Regions from separate parts of the Peribacillus sp. BM1 genome, predicted to be linked through region 3. Evidence: a T-box and tRNA genes for the amino acid it is inferred to sense, from the RefSeq annotation. Region 3 holds a T-box; the other regions hold tRNA genes.
What was found. A T-box is a leader RNA that pairs with one kind of tRNA and senses whether it is charged. The one in region 3 lies ahead of AC1MGI_RS19755 (valine--tRNA ligase), so its partner is inferred to be a tRNA-Val.
Positions count from the first base shown of each region.

Region 1: it encodes a tRNA-Val, which carries the amino acid that the T-box ahead of AC1MGI_RS19755 (valine--tRNA ligase) is inferred to sense. The anticodon was not compared.
Region 2: it encodes a tRNA-Val, which carries the amino acid that the T-box ahead of AC1MGI_RS19755 (valine--tRNA ligase) is inferred to sense. The anticodon was not compared.
Region 4: it encodes a tRNA-Val, which carries the amino acid that the T-box ahead of AC1MGI_RS19755 (valine--tRNA ligase) is inferred to sense. The anticodon was not compared.

Region 1 covers NZ_CM155259.1:359,485-364,260, reverse strand. The annotation lists rRNA gene AC1MGI_RS01865 (23S ribosomal RNA) at 1-2,347, shown strand, start outside; rRNA gene rrf (5S ribosomal RNA) at 2,419-2,534, shown strand; tRNA gene AC1MGI_RS01855 (tRNA-Glu) at 2,584-2,658, shown strand; tRNA gene AC1MGI_RS01850 (tRNA-Val) at 2,663-2,738, shown strand; tRNA gene AC1MGI_RS01845 (tRNA-Thr) at 2,750-2,825, shown strand; tRNA gene AC1MGI_RS01840 (tRNA-Lys) at 2,843-2,918, shown strand; tRNA gene AC1MGI_RS01835 (tRNA-Leu) at 2,925-3,006, shown strand; tRNA gene AC1MGI_RS01830 (tRNA-Gly) at 3,018-3,089, shown strand; tRNA gene AC1MGI_RS01825 (tRNA-Leu) at 3,105-3,193, shown strand; tRNA gene AC1MGI_RS01820 (tRNA-Arg) at 3,206-3,279, shown strand; tRNA gene AC1MGI_RS01815 (tRNA-Pro) at 3,291-3,367, shown strand; tRNA gene AC1MGI_RS01810 (tRNA-Ala) at 3,384-3,459, shown strand; tRNA gene AC1MGI_RS01805 (tRNA-Met) at 3,492-3,568, shown strand; tRNA gene AC1MGI_RS01800 (tRNA-Ile) at 3,578-3,654, shown strand; tRNA gene AC1MGI_RS01795 (tRNA-Ser) at 3,665-3,757, shown strand; tRNA gene AC1MGI_RS01790 (tRNA-Met) at 3,791-3,864, shown strand; tRNA gene AC1MGI_RS01785 (tRNA-Asp) at 3,868-3,944, shown strand; tRNA gene AC1MGI_RS01780 (tRNA-Phe) at 3,988-4,060, shown strand; tRNA gene AC1MGI_RS01775 (tRNA-Tyr) at 4,076-4,159, shown strand; tRNA gene AC1MGI_RS01770 (tRNA-Gln) at 4,235-4,306, shown strand; tRNA gene AC1MGI_RS01765 (tRNA-Cys) at 4,311-4,381, shown strand; tRNA gene AC1MGI_RS01760 (tRNA-Leu) at 4,389-4,470, shown strand; tRNA gene AC1MGI_RS01755 (tRNA-Gly) at 4,490-4,563, shown strand; tRNA gene AC1MGI_RS01750 (tRNA-Ile) at 4,570-4,646, shown strand; tRNA gene AC1MGI_RS01745 (tRNA-Asn) at 4,665-4,739, shown strand; tRNA gene AC1MGI_RS01740 (tRNA-Ser) at 4,755-4,776, shown strand, end outside.
Region 2 covers NZ_JBWXPJ010000005.1:1,460-6,235, reverse strand. The annotation lists tRNA gene AC1MGI_RS22415 (tRNA-Asn) at 1-51, opposite strand, end outside; tRNA gene AC1MGI_RS22410 (tRNA-Ile) at 70-146, opposite strand; tRNA gene AC1MGI_RS22405 (tRNA-Gly) at 153-226, opposite strand; tRNA gene AC1MGI_RS22400 (tRNA-Leu) at 246-327, opposite strand; tRNA gene AC1MGI_RS22395 (tRNA-Cys) at 335-405, opposite strand; tRNA gene AC1MGI_RS22390 (tRNA-Gln) at 410-481, opposite strand; tRNA gene AC1MGI_RS22385 (tRNA-Tyr) at 557-640, opposite strand; tRNA gene AC1MGI_RS22380 (tRNA-Phe) at 656-728, opposite strand; tRNA gene AC1MGI_RS22375 (tRNA-Asp) at 772-848, opposite strand; tRNA gene AC1MGI_RS22370 (tRNA-Met) at 852-925, opposite strand; tRNA gene AC1MGI_RS22365 (tRNA-Ser) at 959-1,051, opposite strand; tRNA gene AC1MGI_RS22360 (tRNA-Ile) at 1,062-1,138, opposite strand; tRNA gene AC1MGI_RS22355 (tRNA-Met) at 1,148-1,224, opposite strand; tRNA gene AC1MGI_RS22350 (tRNA-Ala) at 1,257-1,332, opposite strand; tRNA gene AC1MGI_RS22345 (tRNA-Pro) at 1,349-1,425, opposite strand; tRNA gene AC1MGI_RS22340 (tRNA-Arg) at 1,437-1,510, opposite strand; tRNA gene AC1MGI_RS22335 (tRNA-Leu) at 1,523-1,611, opposite strand; tRNA gene AC1MGI_RS22330 (tRNA-Gly) at 1,627-1,698, opposite strand; tRNA gene AC1MGI_RS22325 (tRNA-Leu) at 1,710-1,791, opposite strand; tRNA gene AC1MGI_RS22320 (tRNA-Lys) at 1,798-1,873, opposite strand; tRNA gene AC1MGI_RS22315 (tRNA-Thr) at 1,891-1,966, opposite strand; tRNA gene AC1MGI_RS22310 (tRNA-Val) at 1,978-2,053, opposite strand; tRNA gene AC1MGI_RS22305 (tRNA-Glu) at 2,058-2,132, opposite strand; rRNA gene rrf (5S ribosomal RNA) at 2,182-2,297, opposite strand; rRNA gene AC1MGI_RS22295 (23S ribosomal RNA) at 2,369-4,776, opposite strand, start outside.
Region 3 covers NZ_CM155259.1:4,131,044-4,135,819, forward strand. The annotation lists gene AC1MGI_RS19755 (valine--tRNA ligase) at 125-2,770, opposite strand; T-box leader at 2,824-3,058, opposite strand; gene ysxE (spore coat protein YsxE) at 3,610-4,671, opposite strand; gene AC1MGI_RS19765 (LysM peptidoglycan-binding domain-containing protein) at 4,742-4,776, opposite strand, start outside.
Region 4 covers NZ_CM155259.1:879,333-884,108, forward strand. The annotation lists gene AC1MGI_RS04200 (helix-turn-helix domain-containing protein) at 1-367, shown strand, start outside; tRNA gene AC1MGI_RS04205 (tRNA-Asn) at 1,304-1,378, opposite strand; tRNA gene AC1MGI_RS04210 (tRNA-Ile) at 1,397-1,473, opposite strand; tRNA gene AC1MGI_RS04215 (tRNA-Gly) at 1,478-1,551, opposite strand; tRNA gene AC1MGI_RS04220 (tRNA-Gln) at 1,562-1,636, opposite strand; tRNA gene AC1MGI_RS04225 (tRNA-His) at 1,652-1,727, opposite strand; tRNA gene AC1MGI_RS04230 (tRNA-Trp) at 1,752-1,825, opposite strand; tRNA gene AC1MGI_RS04235 (tRNA-Tyr) at 1,834-1,917, opposite strand; tRNA gene AC1MGI_RS04240 (tRNA-Phe) at 1,933-2,005, opposite strand; tRNA gene AC1MGI_RS04245 (tRNA-Asp) at 2,048-2,124, opposite strand; tRNA gene AC1MGI_RS04250 (tRNA-Met) at 2,128-2,201, opposite strand; tRNA gene AC1MGI_RS04255 (tRNA-Ser) at 2,233-2,325, opposite strand; tRNA gene AC1MGI_RS04260 (tRNA-Met) at 2,367-2,440, opposite strand; tRNA gene AC1MGI_RS04265 (tRNA-Ala) at 2,473-2,548, opposite strand; tRNA gene AC1MGI_RS04270 (tRNA-Pro) at 2,573-2,649, opposite strand; tRNA gene AC1MGI_RS04275 (tRNA-Lys) at 2,780-2,852, opposite strand; tRNA gene AC1MGI_RS04280 (tRNA-Thr) at 2,868-2,943, opposite strand; tRNA gene AC1MGI_RS04285 (tRNA-Val) at 2,955-3,030, opposite strand; tRNA gene AC1MGI_RS04290 (tRNA-Glu) at 3,035-3,109, opposite strand; rRNA gene rrf (5S ribosomal RNA) at 3,159-3,274, opposite strand; rRNA gene AC1MGI_RS04300 (23S ribosomal RNA) at 3,346-4,776, opposite strand, start outside.

The DNA of each region.
Region 1 (4,776 bases), 630 kb from region 3:
TTAATGGGTGATAGCGTGCCTTTTGTAGAATGAACCGGCGAGTTACGATTTCATGCAAGGTTAAGTTGATAAGACGGAGCCGCAGCGAAAGCGAGTCTGAATAGGGCGCATGAGTATGAGGTCGTAGACCCGAAACCAGGTGATCTACCCATGTCCAGGGTGAAGTTCAGGTAACACTGAATGGAGGCCCGAACCCACGTACGTTGAAAAGTGCGGGGATGAGGTGTGGGTAGCGGAGAAATTCCAATCGAACCTGGAGATAGCTGGTTCTCTCCGAAATAGCTTTAGGGCTAGCCTCGAGATGAGAGTATTGGAGGTAGAGCACTGATTGGACTAGGGGCCCCCAACGGGTTACCGAATTCAGTCAAACTCCGAATGCCAAATACTTATTCTCGGGAGTCAGACTGCGAGTGATAAGATCCGTAGTCAAGAGGGAAACAGCCCAGACCACCAGCTAAGGTCCCCAAGTTTACGTTAAGTGGAAAAGGATGTGGAGTTGCTTAGACAACCAGGATGTTGGCTCAGAAGCAGCCATCATTTAAAGAGTGCGTAATAGCTCACTGGTCGAGTGACTCTGCGCCGAAAATGTACCGGGGCTAAACGTAACACCGAAGCTGTGGATGGATACCGTATGGTATCCGTGGTAGGAGAGCGTTCTAAGGGCGTTGAAGCTAGACCGGAAGGACTGGTGGAGCGCTTAGAAGTGAGAATGCCGGTATGAGTAGCGAAAGAAGGGTGAGAATCCCTTCCACCGAATGCCTAAGGTTTCCTGAGGAAGGCTCGTCCGCTCAGGGTTAGTCGGGACCTAAGCCGAGGCTGAAAAGCGTAGGCGATGGACAACAGGTTGATATTCCTGTACCACCTATACATCGTTTGAGCGATGGGGGGACGCAGAAGGATAGGGTAAGCGCGCTGTTGGATATGCGCGTCCAAGCAGTTAGGCCGGAAACGAGGAAAATCCCGTTTCCATTAAGGCGGAGCTGTGATGGCGAGGGAAATATAGTACCGAAGTTCCTGATTCCACGCTGCCAAGAAAAGCCTCTAGTGAGATGTAGGGTGCCCGTACCGCAAACCGACACAGGTAGGCGAGGAGAGAATCCTAAGGTGTGCGAGAGAACTCTCGTTAAGGAACTCGGCAAAATGACCCCGTAACTTCGGGAGAAGGGGTGCTTTTTAGGGTGAATAGCCCGGAAAAGCCGCAGTGAATAGGCCCAGGCGACTGTTTAGCAAAAACACAGGTCTCTGCGAAGCCGCAAGGCGAAGTATAGGGGCTGACGCCTGCCCGGTGCTGGAAGGTTAAGAGGAGAGGTTAGCCGCAAGGCGAAGCTTTGAATTGAAGCCCCAGTAAACGGCGGCCGTAACTATAACGGTCCTAAGGTAGCGAAATTCCTTGTCGGGTAAGTTCCGACCCGCACGAAAGGCGTAACGATCTGGGCACTGTCTCAACGAGAGACTCGGTGAAATTATAGTACCTGTGAAGATGCAGGTTACCCGCGACAGGACGGAAAGACCCCGTGGAGCTTTACTGCAGCCTGATATTGAATTTTGGTACAGCTTGTACAGGATAGGTAGGAGCCTGTGAAGCCGGAGCGCTAGCTTCGGTCGAGGCGTCGGTGGGATACTACCCTGGCTGTATTGAAATTCTAACCCGCGCCCCTTATCGGGGCGGGAGACAGTGTCAGGCGGGCAGTTTGACTGGGGCGGTCGCCTCCTAAAATGTAACGGAGGCGCCCAAAGGTTCCCTCAGAATGGTTGGAAATCATTCGTAGAGTGTAAAGGCACAAGGGAGCTTGACTGCGAGACCTACAAGTCGAGCAGGGACGAAAGTCGGGCTTAGTGATCCGGTGGTTCCGCATGGAAGGGCCATCGCTCAACGGATAAAAGCTACCCCGGGGATAACAGGCTTATCTCCCCCAAGAGTCCACATCGACGGGGAGGTTTGGCACCTCGATGTCGGCTCATCGCATCCTGGGGCTGTAGTCGGTCCCAAGGGTTGGGCTGTTCGCCCATTAAAGCGGTACGCGAGCTGGGTTCAGAACGTCGTGAGACAGTTCGGTCCCTATCCGTCGTGGGCGCAGGAAATTTGAGAGGAGCTGTCCTTAGTACGAGAGGACCGGGATGGACGCACCGCTGGTGTACCAGTTGTTCTGCCAAGAGCATCGCTGGGTAGCTACGTGCGGACGGGATAAATGCTGAAAGCATCTAAGCATGAAGCCCCCCTCAAGATGAGATTTCCCATAGCGTAAGCTAGTAAGATCCCTGAAAGATGATCAGGTTGATAGGTCAGAGGTGGAAGCGTGGCGACATGTGGAGCTGACTGATACTAATCGATCGAGGACTTAACCAATATATATTTTAATGATGATTCTAAAGTTTGTTATCTAGTTTTGAAGGAATAAACCTTCTAACTGAATTTAGTCTGGTAATGATGGCGAAGAGGTCACACCCGTTCCCATTCCGAACACGGAAGTTAAGCTCTTCAGCGCCGATGGTAGTTGGGGGTCTCCCCCTGTGAGAGTAGGACGTTGCCAGGCTAAGCCCCTAATTAAATTAGGGGCTATTATTCTTTCTATAACTATATGCGGCCCCTTGGTCAAGCGGTTAAGACACCGCCCTTTCACGGCGGTAACACGGGTTCGAATCCCGTAGGGGTCACCATATTGGAGGATTAGCTCAGCTGGGAGAGCATCTGCCTTACAAGCAGAGGGTCGGCGGTTCGATCCCGTCATCCTCCACCATTACCTATAGTGCCGGTGTAGCTCAACTGGTAGAGCAACTGACTTGTAATCAGTAGGTTGGGGGTTCAAGTCCTCTTGCCGGCACCAGGTTTTTTTTTGTTTTCGAGCCATTAGCTCAGTTGGTAGAGCATCTGACTTTTAATCAGAGGGTCGCAGGTTCGAATCCTGCATGGCTCACCATTTATCGCGGGTGTGGCGGAATTGGCAGACGCACCAGACTTAGGATCTGGCGCCGCGAGGCGTGGGGGTTCAAGTCCCTTCACCCGCATTAATTATTACGCGGAAGTAGTTCAGTGGTAGAATACAACCTTGCCAAGGTTGGGGTCGCGGGTTCGAATCCCGTCTTCCGCTCTACTTTTCGTAAGTGCCGGGGTGGCGGAACTGGCAGACGCACAGGACTTAAAATCCTGCGGTAGGTGACTACCGTACCGGTTCGATTCCGGTCCTCGGCACCATAATATTTATACGCGCCCGTAGCTCAATTGGATAGAGCATCTGACTACGAATCAGAAGGTTGTAGGTTCGACTCCCGCCGGGCGCATTGTTTCTATACGGGAAGTAGCTCAGCTTGGTAGAGCACTTGGTTTGGGACCAAGGGGTCGCAGGTTCGAATCCTGTCTTCCCGACCATTTCAATTTTAATTATGGGGCCTTAGCTCAGCTGGGAGAGCGCCTGCCTTGCACGCAGGAGGTCAGCGGTTCGATCCCGCTAGGCTCCACCATTATTATGATTATTGTATACGCTTATTTATTTGGCGGCGTAGCTCAGCTGGCTAGAGCGTACGGTTCATACCCGTGAGGTCGGGGGTTCGATCCCCTCTGCCGCTACCAAATCATGAAGGATCTTTAGCTCAGCTGGTTAGAGCAGACGGCTCATAACCGTCTGGTCGTAGGTTCGAGTCCTACAAGATCCACCACTATTTATTCGGAGGTATACCCAAGCCCGGCTGAAGGGATCGGTCTTGAAAACCGACAGGGGAGTCAAATCCCGCGGGGGTTCGAATCCCTCTACCTCCTCCATTTTTTAAAAAAAGATCACACAATTCATATCGTCGCGGGGTGGAGCAGTTCGGTAGCTCGTCGGGCTCATAACCCGAAGGTCGCAGGTTCAAATCCTGTCCCCGCAATCTGGTCCGGTAGTTCAGTTGGTTAGAATGCCTGCCTGTCACGCAGGAGGTCGCGGGTTCGAGTCCCGTCCGGACCGCCATTTTTATTCTAGTAGGGTCACCTACTGTTGATATACATTGTGTGGCTCAGTAGCTCAGTCGGTAGAGCAAAGGACTGAAAATCCTTGTGTCGGCGGTTCGATTCCGTCCTGAGCCATCATTAGCTTAATACGGAGGGGTAGCGAAGTGGCTAAACGCGGCGGACTGTAAATCCGCTCCTTCGGGTTCGGCAGTTCGAATCTGCCCCCCTCCACCATTGTGTAGTTTAAAGATAGAATAGAGGTCTTCGGAACTTCCGAAGAAGGTTGTGAACCCATTTATTTTATATTATTGGGCTATAGCCAAGCGGTAAGGCAACGGATTTTGATTCCGTCATGCGAAGGTTCGAACCCTTCTAGCCCAGTCATGGCAGCATAGCCAAGTGGTAAGGCAGAGGTCTGCAAAACCTTCACCCCCGGTTCAAATCCGGGTGCTGCCTTAATCATGCCGGTGTGGCGGAATTGGCAGACGCGCACGACTCAAAATCGTGTTCCGTAAGGAGTGCCGGTTCGACCCCGGCCACCGGTATCGAAGCGAGACATATTTTGCGGGTGTAGTTTAGTGGTAAAACCTCAGCCTTCCAAGCTGATGATGAGAGTTCGATTCTCTTCACCCGCTCCAAAGAATGGGCCTATAGCTCAGCTGGTTAGAGCGCACGCCTGATAAGCGTGAGGTCGATGGTTCGAGTCCATTTAGGCCCACCATAATCCTATATTTTTTGTTCCGCAGTAGCTCAGTGGTAGAGCATTCGGCTGTTAACCGAACGGTCGTAGGTTCGAGTCCTACCTGCGGAGCCATTTTTTTTATATGGGGAAGTACTCAAGAGGCTGAAGA
Region 2 (4,776 bases), on a different replicon from region 3:
CTACGACCGTTCGGTTAACAGCCGAATGCTCTACCACTGAGCTACTGCGGAACAAAAAATATAGGATTATGGTGGGCCTAAATGGACTCGAACCATCGACCTCACGCTTATCAGGCGTGCGCTCTAACCAGCTGAGCTATAGGCCCATTCTTTGGAGCGGGTGAAGAGAATCGAACTCTCATCATCAGCTTGGAAGGCTGAGGTTTTACCACTAAACTACACCCGCAAAATATGTCTCGCTTCGATACCGGTGGCCGGGGTCGAACCGGCACTCCTTACGGAACACGATTTTGAGTCGTGCGCGTCTGCCAATTCCGCCACACCGGCATGATTAAGGCAGCACCCGGATTTGAACCGGGGGTGAAGGTTTTGCAGACCTCTGCCTTACCACTTGGCTATGCTGCCATGACTGGGCTAGAAGGGTTCGAACCTTCGCATGACGGAATCAAAATCCGTTGCCTTACCGCTTGGCTATAGCCCAATAATATAAAATAAATGGGTTCACAACCTTCTTCGGAAGTTCCGAAGACCTCTATTCTATCTTTAAACTACACAATGGTGGAGGGGGGCAGATTCGAACTGCCGAACCCGAAGGAGCGGATTTACAGTCCGCCGCGTTTAGCCACTTCGCTACCCCTCCGTATTAAGCTAATGATGGCTCAGGACGGAATCGAACCGCCGACACAAGGATTTTCAGTCCTTTGCTCTACCGACTGAGCTACTGAGCCACACAATGTATATCAACAGTAGGTGACCCTACTAGAATAAAAATGGCGGTCCGGACGGGACTCGAACCCGCGACCTCCTGCGTGACAGGCAGGCATTCTAACCAACTGAACTACCGGACCAGATTGCGGGGACAGGATTTGAACCTGCGACCTTCGGGTTATGAGCCCGACGAGCTACCGAACTGCTCCACCCCGCGACGATATGAATTGTGTGATCTTTTTTTAAAAAATGGAGGAGGTAGAGGGATTCGAACCCCCGCGGGATTTGACTCCCCTGTCGGTTTTCAAGACCGATCCCTTCAGCCGGGCTTGGGTATACCTCCGAATAAATAGTGGTGGATCTTGTAGGACTCGAACCTACGACCAGACGGTTATGAGCCGTCTGCTCTAACCAGCTGAGCTAAAGATCCTTCATGATTTGGTAGCGGCAGAGGGGATCGAACCCCCGACCTCACGGGTATGAACCGTACGCTCTAGCCAGCTGAGCTACGCCGCCAAATAAATAAGCGTATACAATAATCATAATAATGGTGGAGCCTAGCGGGATCGAACCGCTGACCTCCTGCGTGCAAGGCAGGCGCTCTCCCAGCTGAGCTAAGGCCCCATAATTAAAATTGAAATGGTCGGGAAGACAGGATTCGAACCTGCGACCCCTTGGTCCCAAACCAAGTGCTCTACCAAGCTGAGCTACTTCCCGTATAGAAACAATGCGCCCGGCGGGAGTCGAACCTACAACCTTCTGATTCGTAGTCAGATGCTCTATCCAATTGAGCTACGGGCGCGTATAAATATTATGGTGCCGAGGACCGGAATCGAACCGGTACGGTAGTCACCTACCGCAGGATTTTAAGTCCTGTGCGTCTGCCAGTTCCGCCACCCCGGCACTTACGAAAAGTAGAGCGGAAGACGGGATTCGAACCCGCGACCCCAACCTTGGCAAGGTTGTATTCTACCACTGAACTACTTCCGCGTAATAATTAATGCGGGTGAAGGGACTTGAACCCCCACGCCTCGCGGCGCCAGATCCTAAGTCTGGTGCGTCTGCCAATTCCGCCACACCCGCGATAAATGGTGAGCCATGCAGGATTCGAACCTGCGACCCTCTGATTAAAAGTCAGATGCTCTACCAACTGAGCTAATGGCTCGAAAACAAAAAAAAACCTGGTGCCGGCAAGAGGACTTGAACCCCCAACCTACTGATTACAAGTCAGTTGCTCTACCAGTTGAGCTACACCGGCACTATAGGTAATGGTGGAGGATGACGGGATCGAACCGCCGACCCTCTGCTTGTAAGGCAGATGCTCTCCCAGCTGAGCTAATCCTCCAATATGGTGACCCCTACGGGATTCGAACCCGTGTTACCGCCGTGAAAGGGCGGTGTCTTAACCGCTTGACCAAGGGGCCGCATATAGTTATAGAAAGAATAATAGCCCCTAATTTAATTAGGGGCTTAGCCTGGCAACGTCCTACTCTCACAGGGGGAGACCCCCAACTACCATCGGCGCTGAAGAGCTTAACTTCCGTGTTCGGAATGGGAACGGGTGTGACCTCTTCGCCATCATTACCAGACTAAATTCAGTTAGAAGGTTTATTCCTTCAAAACTAGATAACAAACTTTAGAATCATCATTAAAATATATATTGGTTAAGTCCTCGATCGATTAGTATCAGTCAGCTCCACATGTCGCCACGCTTCCACCTCTGACCTATCAACCTGATCATCTTTCAGGGATCTTACTAGCTTACGCTATGGGAAATCTCATCTTGAGGGGGGCTTCATGCTTAGATGCTTTCAGCATTTATCCCGTCCGCACGTAGCTACCCAGCGATGCTCTTGGCAGAACAACTGGTACACCAGCGGTGCGTCCATCCCGGTCCTCTCGTACTAAGGACAGCTCCTCTCAAATTTCCTGCGCCCACGACGGATAGGGACCGAACTGTCTCACGACGTTCTGAACCCAGCTCGCGTACCGCTTTAATGGGCGAACAGCCCAACCCTTGGGACCGACTACAGCCCCAGGATGCGATGAGCCGACATCGAGGTGCCAAACCTCCCCGTCGATGTGGACTCTTGGGGGAGATAAGCCTGTTATCCCCGGGGTAGCTTTTATCCGTTGAGCGATGGCCCTTCCATGCGGAACCACCGGATCACTAAGCCCGACTTTCGTCCCTGCTCGACTTGTAGGTCTCGCAGTCAAGCTCCCTTGTGCCTTTACACTCTACGAATGATTTCCAACCATTCTGAGGGAACCTTTGGGCGCCTCCGTTACATTTTAGGAGGCGACCGCCCCAGTCAAACTGCCCGCCTGACACTGTCTCCCGCCCCGATAAGGGGCGCGGGTTAGAATTTCAATACAGCCAGGGTAGTATCCCACCGACGCCTCGACCGAAGCTAGCGCTCCGGCTTCACAGGCTCCTACCTATCCTGTACAAGCTGTACCAAAATTCAATATCAGGCTGCAGTAAAGCTCCACGGGGTCTTTCCGTCCTGTCGCGGGTAACCTGCATCTTCACAGGTACTATAATTTCACCGAGTCTCTCGTTGAGACAGTGCCCAGATCGTTACGCCTTTCGTGCGGGTCGGAACTTACCCGACAAGGAATTTCGCTACCTTAGGACCGTTATAGTTACGGCCGCCGTTTACTGGGGCTTCAATTCAAAGCTTCGCCTTGCGGCTAACCTCTCCTCTTAACCTTCCAGCACCGGGCAGGCGTCAGCCCCTATACTTCGCCTTGCGGCTTCGCAGAGACCTGTGTTTTTGCTAAACAGTCGCCTGGGCCTATTCACTGCGGCTTTTCCGGGCTATTCACCCTAAAAAGCACCCCTTCTCCCGAAGTTACGGGGTCATTTTGCCGAGTTCCTTAACGAGAGTTCTCTCGCACACCTTAGGATTCTCTCCTCGCCTACCTGTGTCGGTTTGCGGTACGGGCACCCTACATCTCACTAGAGGCTTTTCTTGGCAGCGTGGAATCAGGAACTTCGGTACTATATTTCCCTCGCCATCACAGCTCCGCCTTAATGGAAACGGGATTTTCCTCGTTTCCGGCCTAACTGCTTGGACGCGCATATCCAACAGCGCGCTTACCCTATCCTTCTGCGTCCCCCCATCGCTCAAACGATGTATAGGTGGTACAGGAATATCAACCTGTTGTCCATCGCCTACGCTTTTCAGCCTCGGCTTAGGTCCCGACTAACCCTGAGCGGACGAGCCTTCCTCAGGAAACCTTAGGCATTCGGTGGAAGGGATTCTCACCCTTCTTTCGCTACTCATACCGGCATTCTCACTTCTAAGCGCTCCACCAGTCCTTCCGGTCTAGCTTCAACGCCCTTAGAACGCTCTCCTACCACGGATACCATACGGTATCCATCCACAGCTTCGGTGTTACGTTTAGCCCCGGTACATTTTCGGCGCAGAGTCACTCGACCAGTGAGCTATTACGCACTCTTTAAATGATGGCTGCTTCTGAGCCAACATCCTGGTTGTCTAAGCAACTCCACATCCTTTTCCACTTAACGTAAACTTGGGGACCTTAGCTGGTGGTCTGGGCTGTTTCCCTCTTGACTACGGATCTTATCACTCGCAGTCTGACTCCCGAGAATAAGTATTTGGCATTCGGAGTTTGACTGAATTCGGTAACCCGTTGGGGGCCCCTAGTCCAATCAGTGCTCTACCTCCAATACTCTCATCTCGAGGCTAGCCCTAAAGCTATTTCGGAGAGAACCAGCTATCTCCAGGTTCGATTGGAATTTCTCCGCTACCCACACCTCATCCCCGCACTTTTCAACGTACGTGGGTTCGGGCCTCCATTCAGTGTTACCTGAACTTCACCCTGGACATGGGTAGATCACCTGGTTTCGGGTCTACGACCTCATACTCATGCGCCCTATTCAGACTCGCTTTCGCTGCGGCTCCGTCTTATCAACTTAACCTTGCATGAAATCGTAACTCGCCGGTTCATTCTACAAAAGGCACGCTATCACCCATTAACGGGCTCTAACTACTTGTAGGCACACGGTTTCAGGATCTATTTCACTCCCCTTCCGGGGTG
Region 3 (4,776 bases):
ATCTGTTACCTTTTTGAGTCATCCTTTTTTCTTGGGCCCGCAGGATGCGGATCATGCCGACGTTGCCACAGGACGTGGCGAACTTAGTTGACCTTCCTTTTCAAGGCGGCTACGCTTTTCTTGTTTACAGCTGTTTCAATTCATTCATACGATGAATAACAGCGTCACGTTTTTCGACGTAGTCTTTTTCTTTCGCTTTTTCTTCCTCAATTACTTGTGCAGGGGCTTTTTTCACGAAGCCTTCATTGCCTAGTTTCTTTTGCACACGTTCTACTTCTTTATTCAGTTTCTCCAGCTCTTTATCCAAACGTTTAATTTCGTCTTCGATATTGATTAAGCCTTGAAGTGGTAGAATAAGTTCCACACCTGTAACGACAGCTGTCATTGCTTGACCTGGCTCATCTACTACTGTACCGATTGTCAATTCCTCTGGATTACAGAATCGTTCAATGTAGGCACGGTTATTTTGAAGTGTTGCTACAATGCTTTCATCTTTCGCTTTCAGAATGAGCTTGATTTTCTTGCTAAGTGGTGTATTTACTTCACTGCGAATATTACGTACAGAACGGATGATTTCAACAAGCAACTTCATTTCCTCAGCTGCTGCACTGTCCGTAAGTTCAGAACGCACCTCCGGCCATGCTACAACAGTGATGGATTCGCCATTATGCGGCAAGTTCTGCCATATTTCCTCGGTAATAAACGGCATGAATGGATGCAATAAACGCATGGTGTTATCAAGTACATAAGCGAGAATTGAACGAGTCGTTTTCTTCGCTGCTTCATTTTCACCGTATAATGGTAGCTTCGCCATTTCAATATACCAGTCACAGAAGTCATCCCAGATAAAGTTATAAAGAGCGCGGCCTACTTCACCGAATTCATATTTATCAGCTAGACGCGTAACTGTTTCAATCGTTTCGTTCAGACGAGTTAAGATCCATTTGTCCGCAACGGATTTTTCACCAGTTAAGTCAATTTCTTCATATTTCATTCCATCCATATTCATCAATGCGAAACGGGATGCATTCCAAATTTTATTAGCAAAATTCCATACTGCTTCCACTTTTTCTGTGCTGTAGCGAAGATCTTGGCCAGGTGAACTTCCTGTTGATAAGAAGTAACGTAATGAATCGGCACCATATTGATCGATGACATCCATTGGATCGACACCATTACCAAGGGATTTGCTCATTTTGCGACCTTGTTCATCACGTACGAGTCCATGAATGAGTACATCTTTAAATGGACGCTCGCCAGTGAATTCAATCGCTTGGAAAATCATTCGAGACACCCAGAAGAAGATAATGTCATAGCCCGTAACGAGTGAACCAGTTGGATAGTAGCGTTTGAAATCGGCACTTTCACGATCCGGCCAGCCCATTGTTGAAAATGGCCATAGTGCCGAGCTGAACCATGTATCAAGTACATCTGTATCTTGTTCCCAGTTTTCTGAGTCACTAGGTTCTTCTTGACCTACATATACTTCGCCTGTTTCTTTATGATACCAAGCCGGAATGCGATGACCCCACCAAAGTTGACGAGAAATACACCAATCACGGATATTCTCCATCCAGCGTAAATAGGTTTTCTCAAAACGATCCGGTACGAAGTGAACTTTTTCTTCGTCTGATCCTTGTTGAAGTTTAATCGCTTCATCTGCTAATGGCTGCATTTTGACGAACCATTGCGTAGAAAGATATGGTTCAACGACAGCGCCACTTCGCTCAGAGTGACCAACAGAATGCATATGTTCTTCAATTTTGAACAGAACGCCTTGTTCTTGTAAGTCTTTGACAATTTGTTTTCGGCATTCAAAACGGTCGAGTCCTTTGTATGATCCTGCATTGTCATTCATCGAGCCATCTTCGTTCATGACAAGAATGCGCTCAAGATTGTGGCGGTTGCCAAGTTCAAAATCGTTTGGATCATGTGCTGGCGTAATCTTCACTGCACCTGAACCGAAATCCTTATCGACATAATCATCTGCAACAATTGGAATTTCTCGGCCGACAATTGGCAAAATAACATGCTTGCCAATTAGGTGCTTGTAACGTTCATCTTCTGGATGAACAGCAACTGCTGTATCCCCTAGCATCGTTTCAGGACGAGTTGTCGCCACTTCGATGGAACCCGATCCATCAGCTAATGGATAATTCATATGATAAAACGCACCTTGAACATCCTGATGAATTACTTCGATATCAGATAACGCTGTTTTTGTTGAAGGGTCCCAGTTAATAATATATTCGCCGCGATAAATCAACCCTTTATTATATAGCTTTACAAATACTTCTCGCACTGCTTTAGAAAGTCCTTCGTCTAATGTAAATCGTTCTCGGCTATAATCAAGACCTAAACCAAGCTTTGCCCATTGATCACGGATATGGCCTGCATATTCTTCTTTCCAACTCCATGTCTCTTCAACAAATTTCTCACGGCCAAGATCATAACGGCTAATTCCGTCAGCACGAAGCTTTTGCTCAACCTTAGCTTGAGTTGCGATTCCAGCGTGGTCCATTCCAGGAAGCCATAACACATCATAGCCCTGCATCCGTTTCATTCGCGTAATAATATCTTGAAGCGTCGTATCCCATGCATGACCTAAATGCAATTTACCCGTAACATTCGGTGGTGGAATTACAATCGTGTATGGCTCTTTCTTTTCATCACTTTCCGCTTTGAAATACTGCCCATCTAACCACCATTTATAGCGGCCCTTTTCAATGGACTGCGGATCATACTTTGTCGGCATCGTTAATTCTTCCATCTGAATTTCCTCCTTAAAAATGTGTTAAAGACACAAAAAAACTTCCTTCATCACAAAAGGACGAAGAAAGTTGTTCGCGGTGCCACCTTTTTTCCGAAAAAAGAGTTCAATCCTTTTCTCGGCTCTTAAAGATTAGATAACGGCTTTTCGCCGGCTTCCGCTACTACTTTTGTTCACGGAAACTGCTCATGGACGACTTCTGATGGGACACACTTAGAAACCTTTCAGCAAATGGCTTCCTCTCTTTTAGCGGTTTTTCATCATACTACTTCCAATCATAGCGGTTGATATGTAATTATTCATTAAGATTCATTTTACAAAAGAAATACACCTAACGTCAATCATCTTCTTTAGTTTTTTAATTAAATATGAATTTATAAGTTTTTAAATACGTTTTGGTATCTACCCTTACATCTGTGACAGTTTTTCTTATCATATTCAGTATTTCCGGAAATGTGATCATCTATTCCGGTTTAACTAACCATCAGCAGGGATAGAAAACCCACTGATGGAAGTTTCACTTTATTCACGTAACTCCACTTTTAACCATATGATATCGTACCACTTAAAAGTGAGGAGTTGGGCAATTTTGAGACAACGTTATACTCCCTATACGCTGCCGCCCTGGCTGAAAGGTATCCGTAATGTTTGTAGTCAGTTTATGTTACCGATCTGTATTTTTCAGGGATTTCGCACTCTTTTGTTTCCGACATTTTTAGATATTTTGCTGCTTTCGATCGTTGTCGTACTGTTGATTTCTTTTCGGCAAAATTGGATATGAGGAATCAAAAAATAATCCGAAGCGATATGCTACCGTTCCTTTTAGCATACGCATCGGATTATTCTGCATTCTGTTCTTGTTCTTGCTGTTGTTGCGCCTCTGCAGCTGCTTTCTTTGCCCTTTCGTTTTCCTCGATTTTCATCACCATATATTCAATATTTTTCAATAACCAATATTGCCGTTGAAAATGACTGACATATTGTAACTCACTTCGATGTCCCTTTTTTTCAAAATAGCCTTTAACCACCGCAATGGATGATCCTGGATAAGCGAGATAGCTTTGAAATAACAATACTTCCTCTGACTTCAGGGGGAAATAGCGCATATAGTTGTAGAGAAGATCGACACAGTCATCACATGGAAATGGATAGGTTCTCGCAGCCTCCACTAAGTATGGAAGCAAATCAAAATGTGGTGGTGCTGTTTTTGAATTTTCGAAGTTAATAAAGTAGCCGTAGCCGCGATCATCGTATACATAGTGTTTCAATGAAACCTTTCCATGTGTCACAACTGTCCGGATCTTTTCATGATCCTTTGTTTTCTCATACCATTCTTCTAGTTTTTTCGTTGAATATTCTAGTGCCTGTGAAAGGTCAGTATAGTACGTACAGTACATCAGCTCGAATGGCGACATATACCATTTCTTTTCACAGCTTTCAACAAATTCACGGAGAAATTCCAACTGTTTCTTCCATTCTTCAAGGGTCGTTTGATAATGTTCTTCACGCTCTTCCTTATCAACGGAAATCTCTCTGACTGACAATGCGTGTATCCGAGCAAGCTCGCGAAACATTTGCTTATTCCGTTCGGAGCGTTCTCCATCTTCCTGGTCAGAAAGCCAAGGCATCAAATAATACAATCGACTGTTGTGAAGCACCGCATAACGGCCGTCCATCGTTTGATAGATGGGGACAATTCGATTATATCCACGCTGATATAAGCGTTGAATATTTCGGATAAAATCAATCCCAATATGAGGATCAATCGATTTAAGAGCAAAGACTCCTTTATCACTGTATAGCTTTGTAATATTGCCCATATATTCAATATGGTACGTTTCTATCGCATAGTTACGGAGAACCGCTTCAGTATCCTTGTTTCTTCTTTCATGATCCGCCATGGAATTCACTTCCATCAATTAATTTCTTGATAAGGAGGCAGAGCGAGGGGATGACCCGCTCTGCCCTTGATTAATTTTTAGTAACTCTCACCTTAGGAACGTATA
Region 4 (4,776 bases), 1.1 Mb from region 3:
AATGTTTAGTTCTCCAACACATTTATATCAAGCAAAGCTGTTCATTCGTGATAATTTATCAGAACCATTGAAGCTAGAACATGTCGCCAACTATCTTCACATTTCTAAACGTCATTTATCAAGGCTCTTTTCTAATGAACTTCGTGAAAGTTTCTCCAATTATATTCGCAAGGAAAGGGTAAAGGAGGCAGTACGCCTGCTTGAAACAACAAGCATTCCTATTAAAGAGATAGCTGATGTTACCGGCTTTGGATCAGTGCATTACTTTACGCGCGTATTTACTGCGGTGATGAACGTTTCACCTGCTAAGTATCGCTATGATTACGAAAAAAGCGTTCAAAAGAGGGAAATTTTGAATAATAACTAAAACATGATTCATTCAGTAAATATATACGATCGAAAACTTCGTATTTAATTTTTGAACCTTTTGATAAATATTCAGTAAGGATTTCAGGCGGGGCTCGAGCGGCAGAAAATCGTAAGTATGTTGAAAACAAACTAGTAAAGCTTGTATAATAAAAATCGGAAACATTGCTTCGGAGGCGTCAGACACTTTTATTTAGTATTTACGCTTGGTATACGGTAAAAGCATGGAAATTTCCGTTATAGTAGGATTTATAAACAGTTCAATCCTATTGTAAAAGAAACTGAAATTTAACAGTGCCTCCTAATCTGTAGGTCGTAAGTTCGACTCCGATCTGGGACGCTAAAAATAAAAAAAAACGTCAGCCCCATACATATCAAGGGATTGGCGGTTTTTTCATTGAATAAGAATTCACTCATTATAAGCCCACTTTTAGAAAATGGGGTCGGTTTGAAGTAGATATAGGATCTGACTCTTTTATTATGGGCAGCCCCTTTTTTATTGGAAAAGGATTCAATTATTCTACCTCTATTTTAACTGAATGGGGACGAAATAAAAAATATTGCTCTGTTTTTATATACTCCTAACATGTTATACGTGATACAGTAGTTTCAGCAAAAATCTGCAAAAAAACTATTTAAGAAATACTTCAGTAATCTCAATGGATATAGTTATAAAGTGAATTAGGAAGCTGGAGTGTGGGGCTACATAGATCGTACCTGATGCCAAATACGGGAGGCTTATGTTAAAAAGAGGCTTTCTAAGTTCTGTAAAATTTTTTGACGTAAATTGTAGCACTTGCTGAATGAATAAAACAAAAAAACTAACCCAAGTAAGATTAGTTTTTACGCATCTTAGAGGATTTGAATCCTCACGCCGATTATCCGGACCTACATCCATAGTAGGGGCGTCTCTTGAGTACTTCCTCATATAAAAAGATGGCTCCGCAGGTAGGACTCGAACCTACGACCGTTCGGTTAACAGCCGAATGCTCTACCACTGAGCTACTGCGGAACAAAAAATATAGGATTATGGTGGGCCTAAATGGACTCGAACCATCGACCTCACGCTTATCAGGCGTGCGCTCTAACCAGCTGAGCTATAGGCCCATTTTGGAGCGGGTGAAGAGAATCGAACTCTCATCATCAGCTTGGAAGGCTGAGGTTTTACCACTAAACTACACCCGCATATATAAAATGGCTGGGCTAGAAGGATTCGAACCTTCGCATGACGGAATCAAAATCCGTTGCCTTACCGCTTGGCTATAGCCCAATAAGATAAAATAAATGGGGCGACTGATGGGAATCGAACCCACGAATGCCTGAACCACAATCAGGTGCGTTAACCACTTCGCCACAACCGCCATAATGTAAGATGAATTTTGAGTTGGCAGGGGTAGTAGGAATTGAACCCACACCGAAGGTTTTGGAGACCTTTGTTCTACCTTTAAACTATACCCCTATAATGAATGGTGGAGGGGGGCAGATTCGAACTGCCGAACCCGAAGGAGCGGATTTACAGTCCGCCGCGTTTAGCCACTTCGCTACCCCTCCGTATTAAGCTAATGATGGCTCAGGACGGAATCGAACCGCCGACACAAGGATTTTCAGTCCTTTGCTCTACCGACTGAGCTACTGAGCCAAACAAATTATATCAACAGTAAGTTTATCTACTGAATAAAAATGGCGGTCCGGACGGGACTCGAACCCGCGACCTCCTGCGTGACAGGCAGGCATTCTAACCAACTGAACTACCGGACCAGATTGCGGGGACAGGATTTGAACCTGCGACCTTCGGGTTATGAGCCCGACGAGCTACCGGACTGCTCCACCCCGCGACGATATAAATTGTGTGACCTTTTAAAAAAATGGAGGAGGTAGAGGGATTCGAACCCCCGCGGGGTTTGACCCCCCTGTCGGTTTTCAAGACCGATCCCTTCAGCCGAACTTGGGTATACCTCCGTAATAATTAAGAATTTATCTGGAAAATGCTCATAATTTTATAGCGGCAGAGGGGATCGAACCCCCGACCTCACGGGTATGAACCGTACGCTCTAGCCAGCTGAGCTACGCCGCCAAATAATGAAACGTACACGATAATTATAATAATGGTGGAGCCTAGCGGGATCGAACCGCTGACCTCCTGCGTGCAAGGCAGGCGCTCTCCCAGCTGAGCTAAGGCCCCATAATAAATATTTAGACACATAGATGGTCGGGAAGACAGGATTCGAACCTGCGACCCCTTGGTCCCAAACCAAGTGCTCTACCAAGCTGAGCTACTTCCCGTATCAAGGCGTACCTAAAAGGAGTCGAACCATAACCTTCTGAATCTGTTAGTCAGAAGCTCTATCCAATTGAGCTACGGGGAATTACAAAATGGAATCTGCCAATTCCGTCGCGCCTGCTAAACTAATAGTGAGCCATGCAGGATTCGAACCTGCGACCCTCTGATTAAAAGTCAGATGCTCTACCAACTGAGCTAATGGCTCATACAAATTTGAAAGTGGTGCCGGCAAGAGGACTTGAACCCCCAACCTACTGATTACAAGTCAGTTGCTCTACCAGTTGAGCTACACCGGCACTATAGGTAATGGTGGAGGATGACGGGATCGAACCGCCGACCCTCTGCTTGTAAGGCAGATGCTCTCCCAGCTGAGCTAATCCTCCAATATGGTGACCCCTACGGGATTCGAACCCGTGTTACCGCCGTGAAAGGGCGGTGTCTTAACCGCTTGACCAAGGGGCCGCATATAGTTATGTACAAAATAATAGCCCCTAATTTAATTAGGGGCTTAGCCTGGCAACGTCCTACTCTCACAGGGGGAGACCCCCAACTACCATCGGCGCTGAAGAGCTTAACTTCCGTGTTCGGAATGGGAACGGGTGTGACCTCTTCGCCATCATTACCAGACTAAATTCAGTTAGAAGGTTTATTCCTTCAAAACTAGATAACAAACTTTAGAATCATCATTAAAATATATATTGGTTAAGTCCTCGATCGATTAGTATCAGTCAGCTCCACATGTCGCCACGCTTCCACCTCTGACCTATCAACCTGATCATCTTTCAGGGATCTTACTAGCTTACGCTATGGGAAATCTCATCTTGAGGGGGGCTTCATGCTTAGATGCTTTCAGCATTTATCCCGTCCGCACGTAGCTACCCAGCGATGCTCTTGGCAGAACAACTGGTACACCAGCGGTGCGTCCATCCCGGTCCTCTCGTACTAAGGACAGCTCCTCTCAAATTTCCTGCGCCCACGACGGATAGGGACCGAACTGTCTCACGACGTTCTGAACCCAGCTCGCGTACCGCTTTAATGGGCGAACAGCCCAACCCTTGGGACCGACTACAGCCCCAGGATGCGATGAGCCGACATCGAGGTGCCAAACCTCCCCGTCGATGTGGACTCTTGGGGGAGATAAGCCTGTTATCCCCGGGGTAGCTTTTATCCGTTGAGCGATGGCCCTTCCATGCGGAACCACCGGATCACTAAGCCCGACTTTCGTCCCTGCTCGACTTGTAGGTCTCGCAGTCAAGCTCCCTTGTGCCTTTACACTCTACGAATGATTTCCAACCATTCTGAGGGAACCTTTGGGCGCCTCCGTTACATTTTAGGAGGCGACCGCCCCAGTCAAACTGCCCGCCTGACACTGTCTCCCGCCCCGATAAGGGGCGCGGGTTAGAATTTCAATACAGCCAGGGTAGTATCCCACCGACGCCTCGACCGAAGCTAGCGCTCCGGCTTCACAGGCTCCTACCTATCCTGTACAAGCTGTACCAAAATTCAATATCAGGCTGCAGTAAAGCTCCACGGGGTCTTTCCGTCCTGTCGCGGGTAACCTGCATCTTCACAGGTACTATAATTTCACCGAGTCTCTCGTTGAGACAGTGCCCAGATCGTTACGCCTTTCGTGCGGGTCGGAACTTACCCGACAAGGAATTTCGCTACCTTAGGACCGTTATAGTTACGGCCGCCGTTTACTGGGGCTTCAATTCAAAGCTTCGCCTTGCGGCTAACCTCTCCTCTTAACCTTCCAGCACCGGGCAGGCGTCAGCCCCTATACTTCGCCTTGCGGCTTCGCAGAGACCTGTGTTTTTGCTAAACAGTCGCCTGGGCCTATTCACTGCGGCTTTTCCGGGCTATTCACCCTAAAAAGCACCCCTTCTCCCGAAGTTACGGGGTCATTTTGCCGAGTTCCTTAACGAGAGTTCTCTCGCACACCTTAGGATTCTCTCCTCGCCTACCTGTGTCGGTTTGCGGTACGGGCACCCTACATCTCACTAGAGGCTTTTCTTGGCAGCGTGGAATCAGGAACTTCGGTACTATATTTCCCTCGCCATCACAGCTCCGCCTTAATGGAAACGGGATTTTCCTCGTTTCCGGCCTAACTGCTTGGACGCGCATATCCA